One region of the Paenibacillus larvae subsp. larvae genome, then DNA from elsewhere that is predicted to be linked to it. Evidence: a T-box and tRNA genes for the amino acid it is inferred to sense, from the RefSeq annotation. Region 1 holds a T-box; the other regions hold tRNA genes.

What was found. The T-box of region 1 lies ahead of argS (arginine--tRNA ligase). A T-box ahead of a tRNA ligase gene usually reads a tRNA of that ligase, here a tRNA-Arg.
Region 2: it has a tRNA-Arg gene. The T-box ahead of argS (arginine--tRNA ligase) is inferred to sense a tRNA for this amino acid. The anticodon was not compared.
Region 3: it has a tRNA-Arg gene. The T-box ahead of argS (arginine--tRNA ligase) is inferred to sense a tRNA for this amino acid. The anticodon was not compared.

What each region holds. Positions count from the first base shown of each region.
Region 1 covers NZ_CP019687.1:2,813,355-2,819,055, reverse strand. The annotation lists gene BXP28_RS14605 (IS3 family transposase) at 1-874, shown strand, start outside; gene BXP28_RS14610 (helix-turn-helix domain-containing protein) at 1-5, shown strand, start outside; partial or broken gene BXP28_RS14600 (DUF2798 domain-containing protein) at 1,105-1,582, opposite strand; gene BXP28_RS14595 (transposase) at 1,910-2,047, shown strand; partial or broken gene argS (arginine--tRNA ligase) at 2,744-4,446, opposite strand; T-box leader at 4,495-4,758, opposite strand; PreQ1 riboswitch class I at 4,942-4,986, shown strand; gene queC (7-cyano-7-deazaguanine synthase QueC) at 4,995-5,666, shown strand; gene queD (6-carboxytetrahydropterin synthase QueD) at 5,663-5,701, shown strand, end outside.
Region 2 covers NZ_CP019687.1:326,298-331,998, reverse strand. The annotation lists gene BXP28_RS01840 (hypothetical protein) at 158-541, opposite strand; gene BXP28_RS01835 (alpha/beta fold hydrolase) at 1,233-2,027, shown strand; tRNA gene BXP28_RS01830 (tRNA-Leu) at 2,176-2,258, opposite strand; tRNA gene BXP28_RS01825 (tRNA-Arg) at 2,263-2,339, opposite strand; tRNA gene BXP28_RS01820 (tRNA-Leu) at 2,357-2,445, opposite strand; tRNA gene BXP28_RS01815 (tRNA-Cys) at 2,454-2,527, opposite strand; tRNA gene BXP28_RS01810 (tRNA-Gly) at 2,534-2,608, opposite strand; tRNA gene BXP28_RS01805 (tRNA-Gln) at 2,615-2,686, opposite strand; tRNA gene BXP28_RS01800 (tRNA-His) at 2,698-2,773, opposite strand; tRNA gene BXP28_RS01795 (tRNA-Trp) at 2,784-2,857, opposite strand; tRNA gene BXP28_RS01790 (tRNA-Tyr) at 2,864-2,949, opposite strand; tRNA gene BXP28_RS01785 (tRNA-Thr) at 2,969-3,044, opposite strand; tRNA gene BXP28_RS01780 (tRNA-Phe) at 3,054-3,129, opposite strand; tRNA gene BXP28_RS01775 (tRNA-Asp) at 3,178-3,254, opposite strand; tRNA gene BXP28_RS01770 (tRNA-Met) at 3,258-3,331, opposite strand; tRNA gene BXP28_RS01765 (tRNA-Val) at 3,395-3,470, opposite strand; tRNA gene BXP28_RS01760 (tRNA-Glu) at 3,536-3,610, opposite strand; tRNA gene BXP28_RS01755 (tRNA-Ser) at 3,621-3,712, opposite strand; tRNA gene BXP28_RS01750 (tRNA-Asn) at 3,715-3,790, opposite strand; rRNA gene BXP28_RS01745 (23S ribosomal RNA) at 3,931-5,701, opposite strand, start outside.
Region 3 covers NZ_CP019687.1:3,047,524-3,053,224, forward strand. The annotation lists gene BXP28_RS15840 (SWIM zinc finger family protein) at 1-252, shown strand, start outside; gene BXP28_RS15845 (DEAD/DEAH box helicase) at 249-3,095, shown strand; gene BXP28_RS25245 (hypothetical protein) at 3,239-3,292, shown strand; tRNA gene BXP28_RS15850 (tRNA-Arg) at 3,874-3,950, opposite strand; tRNA gene BXP28_RS15855 (tRNA-Pro) at 3,960-4,036, opposite strand; tRNA gene BXP28_RS15860 (tRNA-Arg) at 4,046-4,122, opposite strand; tRNA gene BXP28_RS15865 (tRNA-Gly) at 4,127-4,198, opposite strand; tRNA gene BXP28_RS15870 (tRNA-Leu) at 4,202-4,285, opposite strand; tRNA gene BXP28_RS15875 (tRNA-Lys) at 4,322-4,397, opposite strand; tRNA gene BXP28_RS15880 (tRNA-Gln) at 4,405-4,479, opposite strand; tRNA gene BXP28_RS15885 (tRNA-His) at 4,490-4,565, opposite strand; tRNA gene BXP28_RS15890 (tRNA-Asp) at 4,594-4,670, opposite strand; tRNA gene BXP28_RS15895 (tRNA-Met) at 4,674-4,747, opposite strand; tRNA gene BXP28_RS15900 (tRNA-Val) at 4,769-4,844, opposite strand; tRNA gene BXP28_RS15905 (tRNA-Glu) at 4,851-4,925, opposite strand; tRNA gene BXP28_RS15910 (tRNA-Met) at 4,940-5,013, opposite strand; tRNA gene BXP28_RS15915 (tRNA-Ser) at 5,023-5,114, opposite strand; rRNA gene rrf (5S ribosomal RNA) at 5,159-5,275, opposite strand; rRNA gene BXP28_RS15925 (23S ribosomal RNA) at 5,415-5,701, opposite strand, start outside.

The DNA of each region.
Region 1 (5,701 bases):
CGTAAGCAAAATCGCTCAATATGCCGTGGTGGATCAACTCTCATTCAAGGGTTATAGTATCTCAATGCTTTGTGAAATCGCTCATGTATCCAGAAGTGGGTTTTACAAATGGCAGCGAAGACGTGGTACGTCTTCTTGTAAACAACTGGAGGATCAATTCTTAAAGGAAAAGATAGTAGAAGGACATCAACGCTTACGTGGCATCTTAGGATATCCACGGATGCGAATTTGGTTGAAGAAGACGTATGGTATACACGTAAACCACAAAAGGGTTTATCGTTTAATGAAACAAATGGGGATACAAGCTCAGATTCGCAAAAAGAAAAGGTATTATGACAAAAAGGAAGTATGTGTGGTTTCCGATAATGTATTAAACCGAGATTTCCATGCAACCCGGCCAAATGAAAAATGGGTCACCGATATTACTTACATTCCATATAAACAGAAAAACCTATACCTGTCCGCTATATGCGATCTATTCAACAACGAAATCATTGCTTTCCACCTAAGTACCAGAAATGACTTACAACTAGTGATTGATACATTGGAGAAAGCTCGAAAAGTACGTAAAACAAAAGGTGTCCTCCTCCATAGTGACCAGGGGTATCAGTATACTTCCAGGCATTTTAGCAAACTTCTGAAACAATACAAGATGAAAGCAAGTATGTCTCGAAAGGGCAACTGTTTGGATAACGCCTGTATGGAGAGTTTTTTTGGGCATTTCAAATCAGAGTGTCTATACATACAATCTTTTGAATCTGAAGAGGCACTCAAAACCGCTATAGATAAATACATACGGTTTTATAATTACGACAGGTTCCAGGCAAAATTAAGCAACCTTAGTCCGGTGGAATACCGTAATAAGGTTGCTTAGGACCTATCAGTTTTAATGCTGTTTACTTGACGGGGGTAAGATCAGAGTACCGACGCCAGCTTGTTTTCAATGTCTACAAAATGGAGTCTTGACCATATGCTCACAGATCTTTTTTACTGCTACCTACAAACACCTATTTATGATTTTTGCAACCATACATTTTTTTATTTATGGCCACTGATTAATGGTTTCAGCGACCCGACTTAGTAGAGCTGAGTCCATTTAATAATCTATACTACACCAACATTTTTATTTTTCAAAACAAACTTATTAAACAAATGACGAACAAGTGGTTCTATAACAATTAATTGCAATGGGTAAGCAGCGATAAAGCTCTTACTAAATGTAGAAAAGTAACCTAACACTAAGGAGTTAACATTAATACCACCATGAAGATATGTTACTGCCAATCCAAAAAAAAGACATAAAAAAAACCATGCCTATTGCCATAAATGTTGATATTTTAATCATATTCAATTTTTTAGATTTATTTATTGGTAACACCAATTTTTTAACCCCTGGACCAACTATAAATATATTTAACATTAGTGAAATAATAAACCCTATAATAAAATCACCCACAACTATCTGAAATGTAATAGAACCGTTTACTCCATTTAATAATAAATTATAGATAGTCATAACTAAATTCATACCAAAACACATCATTAAACTAAATAGTATATTTTCCTTCTTATTTGTTAGCATTTTTCCATTATCCCTTCTTTCTATCTCTTATTATAGCGACAATGAAAAATTCTCTGTAAGTGAAAATTTTATGAACGTTCTTTTTAATTATTGTGGAGCTACAAAGAAGCTCGATCAATGATTGAGCTTCATCTATATGGAGAACCTATTTTGATATACCTCTTCATAATAAATAGGGATACAAAAGAAAATATAAATAACTTAACGGGAATTCCTTCAACTTTAAGCTCTTTGATCATAGGAATCATACCTCTAAAGCCCCCTAATGAACTTGGACAATAAGAGTGTGTATTGTTTATACTACAAGTGATAGGGGAGGATGAATAAATGAGACGAACGAAATATTCCAACGAGTTTAAGGTACAGGTTGTAAAGGAAGCTCTGGAAACCAGAAACAAAGCAGCCGTGGCAAGACGTTACGAGCTTGCCTCCAATATGCTTACATCGATGGATAAAAGAGTATGAGTCAGGAAAATGGGGAGTGATTTCGGTAGGGGGGATTTCCCCTCTGGAAACAAAGAAGTTGTCCCAAGAAAATGACCACTTAAAACGGCTGCTAGTGGAAAATATTTTTTTTCTATTCTTTGTGAAGAAGAAATATACGAACGGCCAAAAACTAATTCTGCTATAGGAATAGACTTAGGTATTTCAGACTTCGCTATTTTTCGGATGGTCGAAAAGTCGATAACAATAAATTTACGTTCAGAATGGAAAAGAAGTTGAAACGCGAACATCACAAGTTGCCTCGGCGCGCTTTGCTTGCTAAGAAGAAGGGAGTTCATCTTTTTGAAGCAAGGAATTATCAGAGACAAAAACGAAAAGTTGCTAGATTACATGAAAAAGTCATGTATCAACGTACAGATTTTCTGAATAACAATAACCGTAGGAACTGCGGGAATAGCTTGGTATATAAGAGAAACCGCTGTTGGTAGTGTATGCCACTACATAATAAGTACGCTCTGTTCCCAAGAATCTCGTAACTTTAGTCATGAGAGGTTCAATAGCAGAATAAGACTTCAGATTAAAAACAAAGCTTTGCCGTTAAAAGGCCCGCTGGGTAAAATCCACTAACTCCATATTAAACTATAACCCGCATAGCACTTTATAAAAGTGATTATACTGCGGGTTACAGTTTGTATGGCTGGCTTTCCTGATGCCCCTTTACATCTGCTTCGGCGTTTTAAGGCCCAGCAAATGCAATGACCTTCGGATTATTTCCGCAGCCGCGGTTGTAACAATCAGCTTGGCTTTTTGTTCTTTCTCGTCCTCGGCCAATATCCGGTTCAGATTATAAAAGCGGTTAAAAGCTTTGGCAGTCTCTAATGCGTAACGCGCCACCACGGAAGGCTCGTTCCGTTTCACTGCCCGTTCAATAGCTTGCGGATAAAGGGAAAGCTGTTTGATTAGCTGCCAGACGGATGAATGGTTTATGCTGTTCAGATCTGAATGGGAGAGGATGTTTTTGCAATCAGCCAGGGAAAAATTCCACTCTGCTTTCGCAAGTACACTCTGTGTTCTTGCGAATGTATACTGCACATACGGGCCCGTTTCTCCATCAAAATTCAATGCTTCATCCAGTGAAAAATCAATCTCGTTAACTCTGTTATTTTTCAGGTCCCCGAAGACTATGGCTCCGATACCGACAGCTTCAGCCACATGCTCTTTATCCGGCAAAAGCGGGTTTTTTTCTTCAATAATCTCTCTTGCCCGGTTTACGGCTTCCTGCAGTACTTCCTCCAGGGAAACAACACGCCCTCTGCGGGTAGACATTTTTTTGCCTGCAAATTTCATCAGGCCGAAGGGGACATGTTCACAACTTTCAACCCAGGTTTTTCCAAGCTTGCCGAGTACGGCAAAGACTTGCTTAAAGTGCAGTTTCTGCTCTCCGCCTACTACATACAGCAGCTTGTCTCCCTTCATTACATCATGTCTGTATATAGCCGTTGCCAGATCACGGGTCGGGTAAATCGTAGTGCCGTCAGATTTGGTGATGAGACAGGGCGGCATTCCTTCTTCATCCAGCCTGACCACATAAGCCCCGTCACTTTCCTCAAGCAGATTTTGCTCTTTTAAGGCCTTAATTACAGGAACGATTTTGTCATTATAGAAGCTTTCCCCAAGGGTATGGTCAAATTTGACTCCGAGTTTATCATACATGCGCTCAAATTCATTCAAACTGACTTTTACAAAATATTCCCATAAGCGTTTGGCGTCCTCATCTCCCGTCTCCAGCTTGCGGAACCAGCCCCTTGCCTCATCCTCCAATTCCGGATACTGCTCAGCTTCTTCATGAAAACGGACATACAGCTCCAGTGATTCGCGGATCGGGTCTGCTTTCAGCTTCTCCTCGCTGCCCCAATGCTTATAAGCGCAAATCTGCTTGCCGAATTGCGTGCCCCAATCTCCCAAATGATTCACACTTACAGGTTCAAACCCGGTCTCTTTGTACAAGTTATACAAGGCGTTTCCGATCACAGTAGAACGTAAGTGCCCAATGCCGAACGGCTTGGCGATATTCGGGGAAGACATGTCGATAATGACCCGCTTTCCTTGGCCCAGATCAGGTTTGCCGAATTCCGGATTCATCATTCCTTGAAGAAGCAGGTCCCCGTATACAGAGGGAGTAAAGAATAAATTGATGTAAGGGCCTGCCGCTTCTGCCCTGACTCCTTCTGCATGAATGGCGGCCGCAAGCTCGGCAGCTATCTGTGCCGGCGGCTTCCTAAGCAGTTTGGAAGCATGAAAGCAGGGGAAGGCTACATCCCCCATGTCCCCGGAAGGGGGGGTTCCAGTACCTGATGAATATCCTCTGCGTCCAAGGGAAGGACGTCTTTTAGCAGATGGGCCGCATATTTCGTTAACATAGACAAGATACTTCCTCCTTTCAAAAAAAGAAGGCTCCCGTCTCCTTAAAAAGAGACGAGAGCCTGCAGTTCCCGCGGTACCACTCTTGGTGCCGGATAACAATAACGGACAAGTATTATTCATACCAGCCGGTTGTTACGGCCGCTTTGCACGCTAACGGGGTGAATGCCGGATCTTCCTACACAAGCTGAAAAGCTGTTCAGAAGACCATCTCCTGGGGGCGCTTCATCCTGATGCTTAGTACCGGCTTCCACCAACCCGGTTCGCTGTTACCGCTCTATCAGGATTACTCTCCCAATCCTCGATGTTGACAGGTTATAGAATTTTAGATGCTGATCGTTTTCCCTAAATTGTATTCCATTGTACAGCAGCCGTGAAGAGAATACAAGAGGCTGGATAAGAAAGGACATAGCCAGGAGCAGGGGAATCCGGTATAATAGCCTTTGTCCCAGCTGTATGCTTATTTTATAAAAGAAAATCCGTGCTGCTACAGCATGGGAGAGGTTCGAGATCTTCCCTCTATAAAAAACTAAGGAGCTGAATTACTGTGAAACAAGAGAAAGCTATTGTTGTATTTAGCGGGGGGCAGGATAGCACTACGTGTTTGTTCTGGGCTCTCCGGCAATTTGGTGAGGTAGAAACCGTAACTTTTGATTACGGGCAAAGACACAGTTTGGAAATGAAAGTGGCTAAAAGCATTGCAGAAGAACTGGGCTTAAAGCATACGGTTCTGGACATGAGCCTGTTGAATCAGCTGGCGCCCAGCGCTTTGACCCGAAAAGACATGGCCATAGAAGAAAAGGAAGGGGAACCGCCTTCCACTTTTGTAGACGGAAGAAACATGCTGTTTCTTACATTTGCGGCTGTTATGGCTAAGCAGGCGGGGGCAAGGCATCTGGTTACGGGAGTATGCGAAACGGATTTTAGCGGGTATCCGGATTGCCGGGACGCTTTCATCAAGTCATTGAATGTGACACTTAATCTGGCTATGGATTATCCGTTTGTCATTCATACACCTTTAATGTGGCTAAACAAAGCCCAGACATGGGAACTGGCCGATCAGCTCGGCGCCTATGAATTTGTTAAAGAAAAAACGTTAACCTGCTATAACGGAGTTATGGGCAGCGGGTGCGGAGAGTGTCCGGCATGCAAACTTAGAAATGCGGGACTCAAGCAATATGAACAACAACTGGCGGTGAAAGGGGCTGTAATACAATGACGCGTCCAGGTGATTTCCGTATTGTAGATAAGCTG
Region 2 (5,701 bases), 1.8 Mb from region 1:
TGCAATCTTAATAACGGATTGATACTATTAGAATAAGATAAGCTGGAAAACAATAAAAAACCTTGACGGTAGGTATTAAGCCGCCAAGGTTTTCTAATTGTCTTGGACCCGATATGTGTATACCTTCCAAAAACTATCTTGCTCTTGGTCCATACCATTAGCCTCCAGTACGGATTTTGCGATAAGTATCAATAAAGGAAAGAACATCCACACGTTTTCCTCTTTTTTTGGCCACTCTTGCCATTCGAAGGAGAGTCGTCCAAAATTCATCTAATACAGCGGATTCCGGATAAGTTTCTTCCTTTTTCCCTATTTTCGTGGTTGATGGTGAGACAGGTGCTTGGTCACTGGAGATGAGCATTTGAATTTGTTTTCTTTTCCACTCGTCACCTTTTACGTAAGTTACACCGATTTCCCGCATTTTTTTTCTAACTGAGGTCACAGGACGCTCCAATTCTTTAGCAATGACAGCAGGAGGGCAATCTTTCGACAGCACTATCAACCTATCCAATTCTTGGCTAGTCCATGATCTCTTTGACATGCTATTCACTCCATTCCTTCCTGTTCATATGATAATTTTCCCTATAAATAATTCTAACAAAATCATAGCAAGTAATTGTTACATAAGTTTTAGGATTATTTTAACATATAGCTACAAATTTGTGTCGAATTTCGGTACTTTTTATCTATCATATAGACCAAATGGTATGATACTATCGTCATGTTTTTCCTTTTATCGGAAAATTAAATGAGTGAGTTTAATTTCGGCCGGGACTTCAGCCTATAACTTAAGTCCATCTGATTTACCTTCATCCGGAAACTTATTTATATTTTCTGTATTCACTTGAATGGAGGATTCTTTTCTCCTTTTTACAAATTGGGTTTGAATTTTTTTTCTGATTTTTGACAATTTAAGGCAGTATTCACGCATTTATTTCCGAGGAAATATTATCCAACAATATTTGTCTTTCAAAGCATCTTTCCAAAAGGAACTTTGATTTGTGCTATGATATAACAAAAGAAACGAAAGTCCTCTATTTTATTTCGGCTGCTGATTTATTTTTTGTTAACTTGAGTTACTCAATTTCATAATACAACTGGTGAGCACTTAATAGAGAAGATATAGATAGATACGGTCCAGATTTATCTATATCTTGTACCCGTTCCGATGGATATCTAAGTTATGAAATGGATTCGACTATCAGTTTATGAACTTAAGGAGGTTATTTTTAATGAAATTAACAGTAAGAAATAAAGAAATGTACATAATTGATGAGGGAGAGGGTCCAGCATTGGTTTTCCTTCACGGTTCCCCTTTTGAGGGGAGCATGTGGATTAATCAACTGGATTATTTTAAATTGTCTTACAGGGTAATTGCACCTGACTTTAGAGGAATGGGACAATCTCAAGACTCCAAGCATCCATTTTCATTTGAAGAATTAGCCGAGGATATACTTGCTTTGCTGGATAATTTGGGTATTGTCCAATTTGTTTGCTGTGGTCTTTCCATGGGAGGATATGTTGCATTTTCCTTATGGCGTAAAGCGCCTGAGCGAATCCTGGCGTTTATTCTGACGAATACAAGACCGGATGCGGACACAGTCGAAGGCCAAACAAAACGATTGCATACAGCTGGGAACCTGCTTGAACATGGCTCCAACCAGTTAGTTGAGCAGATGTTACCAAACCTTGTTGCCGCGGATACTAAAAAAGATAATCAAAAACTGGTACAAGATATCCAAAACATGATTCTGTCCATGGACCCGGCCGGTTTGGCACACATCAGTCTGGCTATGGCATTTCGTGAGAGTTCGATTCAGGATTTATCTTCCATTTCTGTTCCTGTCTTAATCGTAGCCGGAACCGAAGACCCTATTACTCCTCCCGATGTGATGCAGCGAATGGCGGATAAAATTCCTGATTCCCAATATGTTCAGATAGATAAATCCGCACATCTGACACCTTTGGAGCAACCTGGCTGGTTCAATAAACAGGTAAAGTCCTTTCTAAAGCAAATGTTCCAATAATAAGGGTAATGAATGCTGCTAGTAAAAAAGAAATCAAAACAAATTGGAAACAAAAAATAACAGAATTATTCTTGAAAAGAAATGCAGTGGAATTGGGTATATAGAAAAAGCAAGTGCAGGGTAATAGCTGCACTTGCTTTTTGAATTATGCCGGTGAAGGGACTTGAACCCCCACTCTCTTGCGAGAAACGGATTTTGAGTCCGTCGCGTCTGCCATTCCGCCACACCGGCTTACTGGCGTGCCCTAAGAGATTCGAACTCCTGACCTTTTGATTCGTAGTCAAACGCTCTATCCAGCTGAGCTAAGGGCACTTACTATTCGATAGAACTGGTGCCGAAGACCAGACTTGAACTGGTACGGTAGTCACCTACCGCAGGATTTTAAGTCCTGTGCGTCTGCCGATTCCGCCACTCCGGCGTAAATAATGGAGGCGCCACCCAGATTCGAACTGGGGGTAAAGCTTTTGCAGAGCTCTGCCTTACCACTTGGCTATGGCGCCTTAGGATGGAGCGGAAGACGGGGTTCGAACCCGCGACCCTCGCCTTGGCAAGGCGATGCTCTACCACTGAGCCACTTCCGCATTAAACTGGGGGTATAGGATTCGAACCTATGCATGACGGAGTCAAAGTCCGTTGCCTTACCGCTTGGCTAACCCCCAACAGGACTATATGGGGCGATCGAAGGGAATCGAACCCTCGAGTGTCGGAGCCACAATCCGATGCGTTAACCACTTCGCCACGACCGCCATAAAACTTTGGCAGGGGCAGCAGGAATTGAACCCACACTAACGGTTTTGGAGACCGCTGTTCTACCTTTAAACTATGCCCCTATAATATGGTGGAGGCTGATGGATTCGAACCACCGAACTCGTAAGAGAACAGATTTACAGTCTGCTGCGTTTGGCCACTTCGCTAAGCCTCCACATTATAAAACTATGCGATGGTGCCGGCGAGAGGACTTGAACCCCCAACCTACTGATTACAAGTCAGTTGCTCTACCAATTGAGCTACACCGGCTGGTCGCTATGGTGGCTCGGGACGGAATCGAACCGCCGACACGAGGATTTTCAGTCCTCTGCTCTACCGACTGAGCTACCGAGCCTCAACTTATTTCCAGAACTTCCATGACATCATGATTCATGGAATAGAATGGCGGAGCTGACGGGATTCGAACCCGCGGTCTCCTGCGTGACAGGCAGGCATGTTAGGCCTCTACACCACAGCTCCATATTGCGGGGGCAGGATTTGAACCTACGACCTTCGGGTTATGAGCCCGACGAGCTACCGGACTGCTCCACCCCGCGGCAATTAACCTTAGAAGCAAGCGTATCTGCTAATCGCTTATGCCTATCTTCCGGGTTAAATTATGGTGGACGCTGACGGGATCGAACCGCCGACCCTCTGCTTGTAAGGCAGATGCTCTCCCAGCTGAGCTAAGCGTCCATATAAAGCAATGTGAGTTCAATTATATTAGGTTCTCACTGCTTTGTCAAAAGAAAAATTATACATGGTGACCCGTAGGGGATTCGAACCCCTGTTACCTCCGTGAAAGGGAGGTGTCTTAACCCCTTGACCAACGGGCCGGATATATAATGGCGGAGAGAGAGGGATTCGAACCCTCGAGACGCTTTTGGCGCCTACACGATTTCCAATCGTGCTCCTTCGGCCAACTCGGACACCTCTCCATTGGCTCCCCGAACAGGGCTCGAACCTGTGACAACTCGATTAACAGTCGAGTGCTCTACCAACTGAGCTATCGGGGAATAGGATTTTTCGAAGCATTACTGCCTCGGTCAGGCTGCGAGAAAATATCCTGCCTTAGAAAAGGCATGCAGCTTGAACCAGCCTCTTGCACCCTGAAAACTAGCAGCGAAGCAAAGTGTACTTAGAACAGTTGTTTCTTTAGGATAAGCCCTCGACCGATTAGTATTGGTCAGCTCCACGCATTGCTGCGCTTCCACCCCCAACCTATCTACCTCGTCGTCTTCAAGGGGTCTTACTACTTGGGAAATCTCATCTTGAGGCGGGCTTCACGCTTAGATGCTTTCAGCGCTTATCCCTTCCGTACATAGCTACCCAGCTGTGCTCCTGGCGGAACAACTGGTACACCAGCGGTACGTCCATCCCGGTCCTCTCGTACTAAGGACAGCTCCTCTCAAATTTCCTGCGCCCACGACAGATAGGGACCGAACTGTCTCACGACGTTCTGAACCCAGCTCGCGTACCGCTTTAATGGGCGAACAGCCCAACCCTTGGGACCTACTTCAGCCCCAGGATGCGATGAGCCGACATCGAGGTGCCAAACCTCCCCGTCGATGTGGACTCTTGGGGGAGATAAGCCTGTTATCCCCAGGGTAGCTTTTATCCGTTGAGCGATGGCCCTTCCATGCGGTACCACCGGATCACTAAGCCCGACTTTCGTCCCTGCTCGACTTGTAGGTCTCGCAGTCAAGCTCCCTTCTGCCTTTGCACTCTTCGAATGATTTCCAACCATTCTGAGGGAACCTTGGGGCGCCTCCGTTACTCTTTAGGAGGCGACCGCCCCAGTCAAACTGCCCACCTGACACTGTCCCCGAACCGGTTCACGGTCCCGGGTTAGAACTCCGATACGATCAGAGTGGTATCCCAACGCTGCCTCCACCGAAGCTGGCGCTCCGGCTTCTTAGGCTCCCACCTATCCTGTACAGATCGTACCAAAGTCCAATATCAAGCTGCAGTAAAGCTCCATGGGGTCTTTCCGTCTTGTCGCGGGTAACCTGCATCTTCACAGGTATTAAAATTTCACCGGATCTCTCGTTGAGACAGCGCCCAAGTCGTTACGCCATTCGTGCGGGTCAGAATTTACCTGACAAGGAATTTCGCTACCTTAGGACCGTTATAGTTACGGCCGCCGTTTACTGGGGCTTCGGTTCATAGCTTCGGGCCTTAAGCCCTAACCACTCCCCTTAACCTTCCAGCACCGGGCAGGCGTCAGCCCATATACTTCGCCTTGCGGCTTCGCATAGACCTGTGTTTTTGCTAAACAGTCGCTTGGGCCTATTCACTGCGGCCCCCTCGAGCTATTCACTCTACCGGGGCACCCCTTCTCCCTAAGTTACGGGGTCATTTTGCCGAGTTCCTTAACGAGAGTTCTTCCGCGCGCCTTAGAATTCTCTTCTCGCCTACCTGTGTCGGTTTGCGGTACGGGCACCTGCACCTGGCTAGAGGCTTTTCTTGACAGTGTGAGATCAAGACCTTCGCTACTGCTATTTTCACTCCCCGTCACAGCCCGGCTTTCATCGTGTGCGGATTTGCCTGCACACCAGCCTCACTGCTTGGACAAGCACTTCCATCAGCTTGCGTCCCTACCCTACTGTGTCACCCCATCGCTCATAGCGGTGTTTGGTGGTACAGGAATTTCTGCCTGTTGTCCTTCGACTACGCCTTTCGGCCTCGCCTTAGGTCCCGACTTACCCTGAGCGGACGAACCTTCCTCAGGAACCCTTAGGCTTTCGGCGGATCAGATTCTCACTGATCTTTTCGTTACTCATACCGGCATTCTCACTTCCAAGCGCTCCAGCTGTCCTCACGGTCAACCTTCTATGCTGCTTGGAACGCTCCCCTACTGCCCTTAATTAGGACCCATAGCTTCGGTGGTGTATTTAGCCCCGTTACATTTTCGGCGCAGAGTCACT
Region 3 (5,701 bases), 230 kb from region 1:
CTAAAAGCGGTAGAAGAAACAGATCCGGCGCTTTTGCTGCCCCTGTACCACCAATCTATTGAGAGAGCAATCCTGGAGAAAAACCGTTCCTCTTATAAGATTGCCGTACGTCTTTTAAAGGAGCTCCAGGAATATTACCGGATATTAGGGCGTGAACTTCAATGGAAGCAGTATATTACTTTTCTATCGGATAAATATGCCCGGCTGAGGGCTTTTCAAGAAGAATTCAAGAAAGGAAAATGGGTGCTATGATGGATACCGGAACGCTTGTTGTCCATGCGGAGTGGATGGCGTCCGAAGCTTTTTTTGTTTGGGGAACACGGGGAAGCGGCGGAATATGGGATGCTTTTGATCTTAAAAATGTTTTGTTTGCCTGGCATGCCCCTTCCTATTACGGAACAACCATTGAAACCTTGGAATGGCATGAGAAAAAAGGACTCCTTCTGACTCCATTGGAGGCATTGGATTATTTTGCGGCCCCTTCCTGTGCCAGGCACCTTCCCCTTAAATGGGGACCTCTAACGGAAGAATTAATCCAAATCTCTCCTCATATCCTGTCGGCTTTGGAAGCAGGGCAATTTATGCCGGACTATGAGCAGTGGAAAAAAGGGACATTGGGGTGGAAAATAAACTTGTCTCCTGATCATCAACCCTCCTTTGAAGATACTTCTGCGTGGCTGGCCCGACTTGTTCCGGAATGGATCGATCAAGACGGAAGCAGAAAATCCGTACTTAAGGAACTGGAACAACAACTTTCCTTTCGGCAAGGCCTCTCACCGGTAACGGCCTGGATGGATGAAGAGGATTGGCTTGTGGCAATTGGATGGAAAAAGAATCGGCTCCCTTTCCGGATTTGTCTTAAACTGAATGAACCTGCCTATCGGGATAACTGGAAACTTGATATTATTCTGCAGGATCGTGACAATCCTGCTATAATTCGGACCGTCGAAGAAAATGGCAAGCCTGCCATAGAAGAAATTTCTTTACCCAAAGAATGGATTGATCATCAAATCAGGGTACAAAAAGACACGAAGAAATGGATAATGATGCTTCCTTGGCTAAGGGAAGATAAAAAGCCTTATTCTTTGAAAAAGCAGCTTTCTACGGACGAAGCCTGGCGTTTTCTGACTGAAGGGAGTTTGCGGTTGGTAGAAGCCGGCTATTCCATCTTTTTGCCTGAATGGTGGGAACGAATTAGAAGAATAAAGCCCCGTATGAGAGCTAAGCTAAAAGGCCAGGCCGGAGCCGCCAGAGAATCTCTGATTGGGCTTAAGCAGCTAATGGAGTTTGACTGGAAACTAGTTATAGAAGACCTTGAACTGACCGAAGGGGAATTCCTCAGGCTACTGGAAGAAAAGCGCAATCTCGTACAAATCAGGGGTCGCTGGGTACAAATCGATCCGGGGCTTTACGAACAGATGGAGCAGATGGTCGAAAGAATGAAGAAGCAAAAAGGTCTTACTTTGAAGGATGTACTTGAACTTCATCTTCTTGAAGGAGAAGACCAAGTTCCTGTTTCCGGGGAAGCTGATAAAACTAAACAGCGGCTTCTTCTTGAAGTGGAGGTGACAGACCATTTACGCCAGCTGATCGACCGTATGACGCATGCGGCCTCAATTCCCGGTATTTCCACTCCCAAAGGGTTTCGCGGGACTCTGCGGCCTTATCAGTCGGAGGGAATTTCCTGGATGCATTTTCTTAGACAGCTGCAGCTTGGAGGATGTCTGGCCGATGATATGGGACTTGGAAAAACCATTCAATGGATCAGCTACTTATTAAAAGCAAAGGAAGACGGAGGCCTCTCCTCTCCTTCCCTTCTCATTTGTCCTACATCCGTCCTGGGTAATTGGCAAATGGAACTCAAGCGGTTTGCTCCTTCACTAAATGTACATCTGCATTATGGCCCTAACCGGCGGAAAGGGGTCTCTTTTGAGCAGGCGGTATCCGCAACCGATCTGGTTCTGACCTCATATACGTTGTCTCACCTAGATGAAGAAGAACTCAGCACCGTATATTGGGACTCAATTTGTCTGGATGAGGCACAAAACATCAAAAATGCCTATACCAAACAGGCCGCCTCGATCCGTAAGCTGAAGGGGCACCATAGGATAGCTTTGACCGGTACCCCCATTGAGAACCGCTTGACGGAACTATGGTCTATCTTCGATTTCCTTAATCCCGGTTACCTGGGTACCCAAAGGGAATTTACCCAACGGTATGTTCATTCAATTGAACGAATACAGGATACGAAATCCATTAATCAGGTGCAAAAACTGATTAGGCCCTTCCTATTACGCCGTATTAAGAAAGACCCGGCTATTCAACTGGATCTGCCCGATAAAAACGAAGTCAAAACATTTGTTACTCTATCTGCGGAACAAGCTTCGCTGTATGAAAACTATATCCATGATATGCTCGACAGATTGAATCAGGCTGGCGGTATGGGACGGCGCGGTATCATTCTCGCTGCTTTAACAAAGCTAAAACAAATTTGTAATCACCCCGCCCTCGTGCTCAAAGAACGGCCGGGCGGGCCATGGGAGCAGCGGTCCGGCAAGCTTGATCGTCTGGTTGAAATGGTTCACGAGCTTCGTGACGAAGGTGATAAATGCCTTATCTTCACCCAATTCGTGGACACGGGTTTTCTGCTCCAGCACGTACTGGAGCAGGAGCTTGGACACCCTGTACTTTTCCTGCACGGGGGTTCCTCGAAAGCAGATCGGGATAAGATGATAGCACGCTTTCAAGATCTTACATTACCTGAAGATGAGCAGCGTTATGTTTTTCTCCTGTCGCTTAAAGCAGGAGGAACGGGACTCAATCTGACAGCGGCAAACCATGTGTTCCACTTTGACCGCTGGTGGAACCCAGCCGTAGAAAACCAGGCCACGGACCGGGCCTACCGGATTGGTCAGACGCGAAATGTGCAGGTCCATAAATTTATAACTTTGGGAACTCTGGAAGAGAGGATTGACGAGATGATCGAACAGAAGCTCGGCCTAAGCCAGCAAATTGTGGGCCAAGGGGAAAATTGGATCACTGAATTGGATACAGATGAACTGAAGGAGCTTCTTTCGCTAAGAAAAGACTGGTAAAAACGCAGAATATGGAAAAAATTTCTATAACTTTTCCCAGCTTGGTGATATAATAATCATACAATAGAGTAAGTTTCAAGGGTGTCGGCTAACCTCAAATCAGGAGGTGATGCCCTGTGGAAGTGAAAGACGCACTGACGCTGATGATTTCCTTCGCGAGCTTAGTCGTCCTGATCCTTTCGCAGAAAAAGAAGTAGACCTCCCTTGACTTTGCGGCTCAAGGAGGTCTATCTTCGTCCCAATGATTGAAGCTGATTACCCTTGAAGGCAATCTATTGTGTTAGACCGTGGATGTTCCCGCATCTACGGTCTTTTTTATCGTATGTAGAGAAGGCAAATATGTTTCCATCAATTTCTGAAACCTTTTTCCGTTTAACCTCACTAAAGCGTATTTTACCACAGCGAATCGTGAAAAGAAAAGAAAATCACGCACTTAAGTGGAATTTAGGATTTCCTCTTTTCTAAAAATAAACAAGCATACAACCTGGTGATAATTGTCCGGCTTACGGTACACAAGAAATGGACACGACAAACCGGATGAAGTAGATTCTTCTTGAAAAAAACCTTTTATCCTAATCTTATTTTAGACAATATGGACAAGCTTGGCAATGGTATAAATCAAGCACTCTCAAGGATTTTTAGGGGCTTTAAACACAGTCTCAGCTTGTTAATACTAAAACAGGCCACGCTAATTTATTAAATGGGGGTCCATTTTAAACTAGAACAAAATAAAAAAACCTTTCTTAGCCCACAAGCTAATGAAAGATTCGGTAATCACTGGCGTCCCAGGAGGGATTCGAACCCCCGACACACGGCTTAGAAGGCCGTTGCTCTATCCAGCTGAGCTACTGGGACATCTATATATGGTCGGGACGACACGATTTGAACATGCGACCCCCTGGTCCCAAACCAGGTGCTCTACCAAGCTGAGCTACATCCCGACATAAAAATGGCGTGCCCTGAGAGATTCGAACTCCCGACCTTTTGATTCGTAGTCAAACGCTCTATCCAGCTGAGCTAAGGGCACGTGAAGCGGAAGACGGGATTCGAACCCGCGACCCTCGCCTTGGCAAGGCGATGCTCTACCCCTGAGCCACTTCCGCAAATGGTGCGCGTGGAGGGACTTGAACCCCCACGTCAGAGACGCTAGATCCTAAGTCTAGTGCGTCTGCCAATTCCGCCACACGCGCAAATTATGAAATTTGTGTCTGATCTTGTTGTAAAACTGGTGAGCCATGAAGGACTCGAACCTTCGACACCCTGATTAAAAGTCAGGTGCTCTACCAACTGAGCTAATGGCTCTCATATGTGGCTGGGGGTATAGGATTCGAACCTATGCATGACGGAGTCAAAGTCCGTTGCCTTACCGCTTGGCTAACCCCCAAAAAAAGTTATGGGGCGATCGAAGGGAATCGAACCCTCGAGTGTCGGAGCCACAATCCGATGCGTTAACCACTTCGCCACGACCGCCACATGACAAAAGGGTTGGTAAAGTAAATGGCGGAGCTGACGGGATTCGAACCCGCGGTCTCCTGCGTGACAGGCAGGCATGTTAGGCCTCTACACCACAGCTCCATATTGCGGGGGCAGGATTTGAACCTACGACCTTCGGGTTATGAGCCCGACGAGCTACCGGACTGCTCCACCCCGCGACGATTTAATTATTACGAATATGGTGGACGCTGACGGGATCGAACCGCCGACCCTCTGCTTGTAAGGCAGATGCTCTCCCAGCTGAGCTAAGCGTCCATATAATGGTGACCCGTAGGGGATTCGAACCCCTGTTACCTCCGTGAAAGGGAGGTGTCTTAACCCCTTGACCAACGGGCCTTATTAAGATTGTATAGCGGCGGAGGGGCTTGAACCCCCGACCTTACGGGTATGAACCGTACGCTCTAGCCAGCTGAGCTACGCCGCCGAATAAAACTGGCGGAGAGAGAGGGATTCGAACCCTCGAGACGCTTTTGACGCCTACACGATTTCCAATCGTGCTCCTTCGGCCAACTCGGACACCTCTCCATTAGAAATGACCCAAGCAGGTTCTATATGCCCGCAGGTATACAGCTTGGCAACGTCCTACTCTCCCAGGACCCTTCGGTCCAAGTACCATCGGCGCTGGAAGGCTTAACGGCCGTGTTCGGGATGGGTACGCGTGGTTCCCTTCCGCTATCGTCACCAAACCGGATTTTTCGAAGCGTTACTGCTTCGATCAGGCTGCGAGAAAATATCCTGCCTTAGAAAAGGCATGCAGCTTGAACCAGCCTCTTGCACCCTGAAAACTAGCAGCGAAGCAAAGTGTACTTAGAACAGTTGTTTCTTTAGGATAAGCCCTCGACCGATTAGTATTGGTCAGCTCCACGCATTGCTGCGCTTCCACCCCCAACCTATCTACCTCGTCGTCTTCAAGGGGTCTTACTACTTGGGAAATCTCATCTTGAGGCGGGTTTCACGCTTAGATGCTTTCAGCGCTTATCCCTTCCGTACATAGCTACCCAGCTGTGCTCCTGGCGGAACAACTGGTACACCAGCGGTACGTCCATCCCGGTCCTCTCGTACTAAGGACAGCTCCTCTCAAATTTCCTGCGCCCACGACAGATAGGGACCGA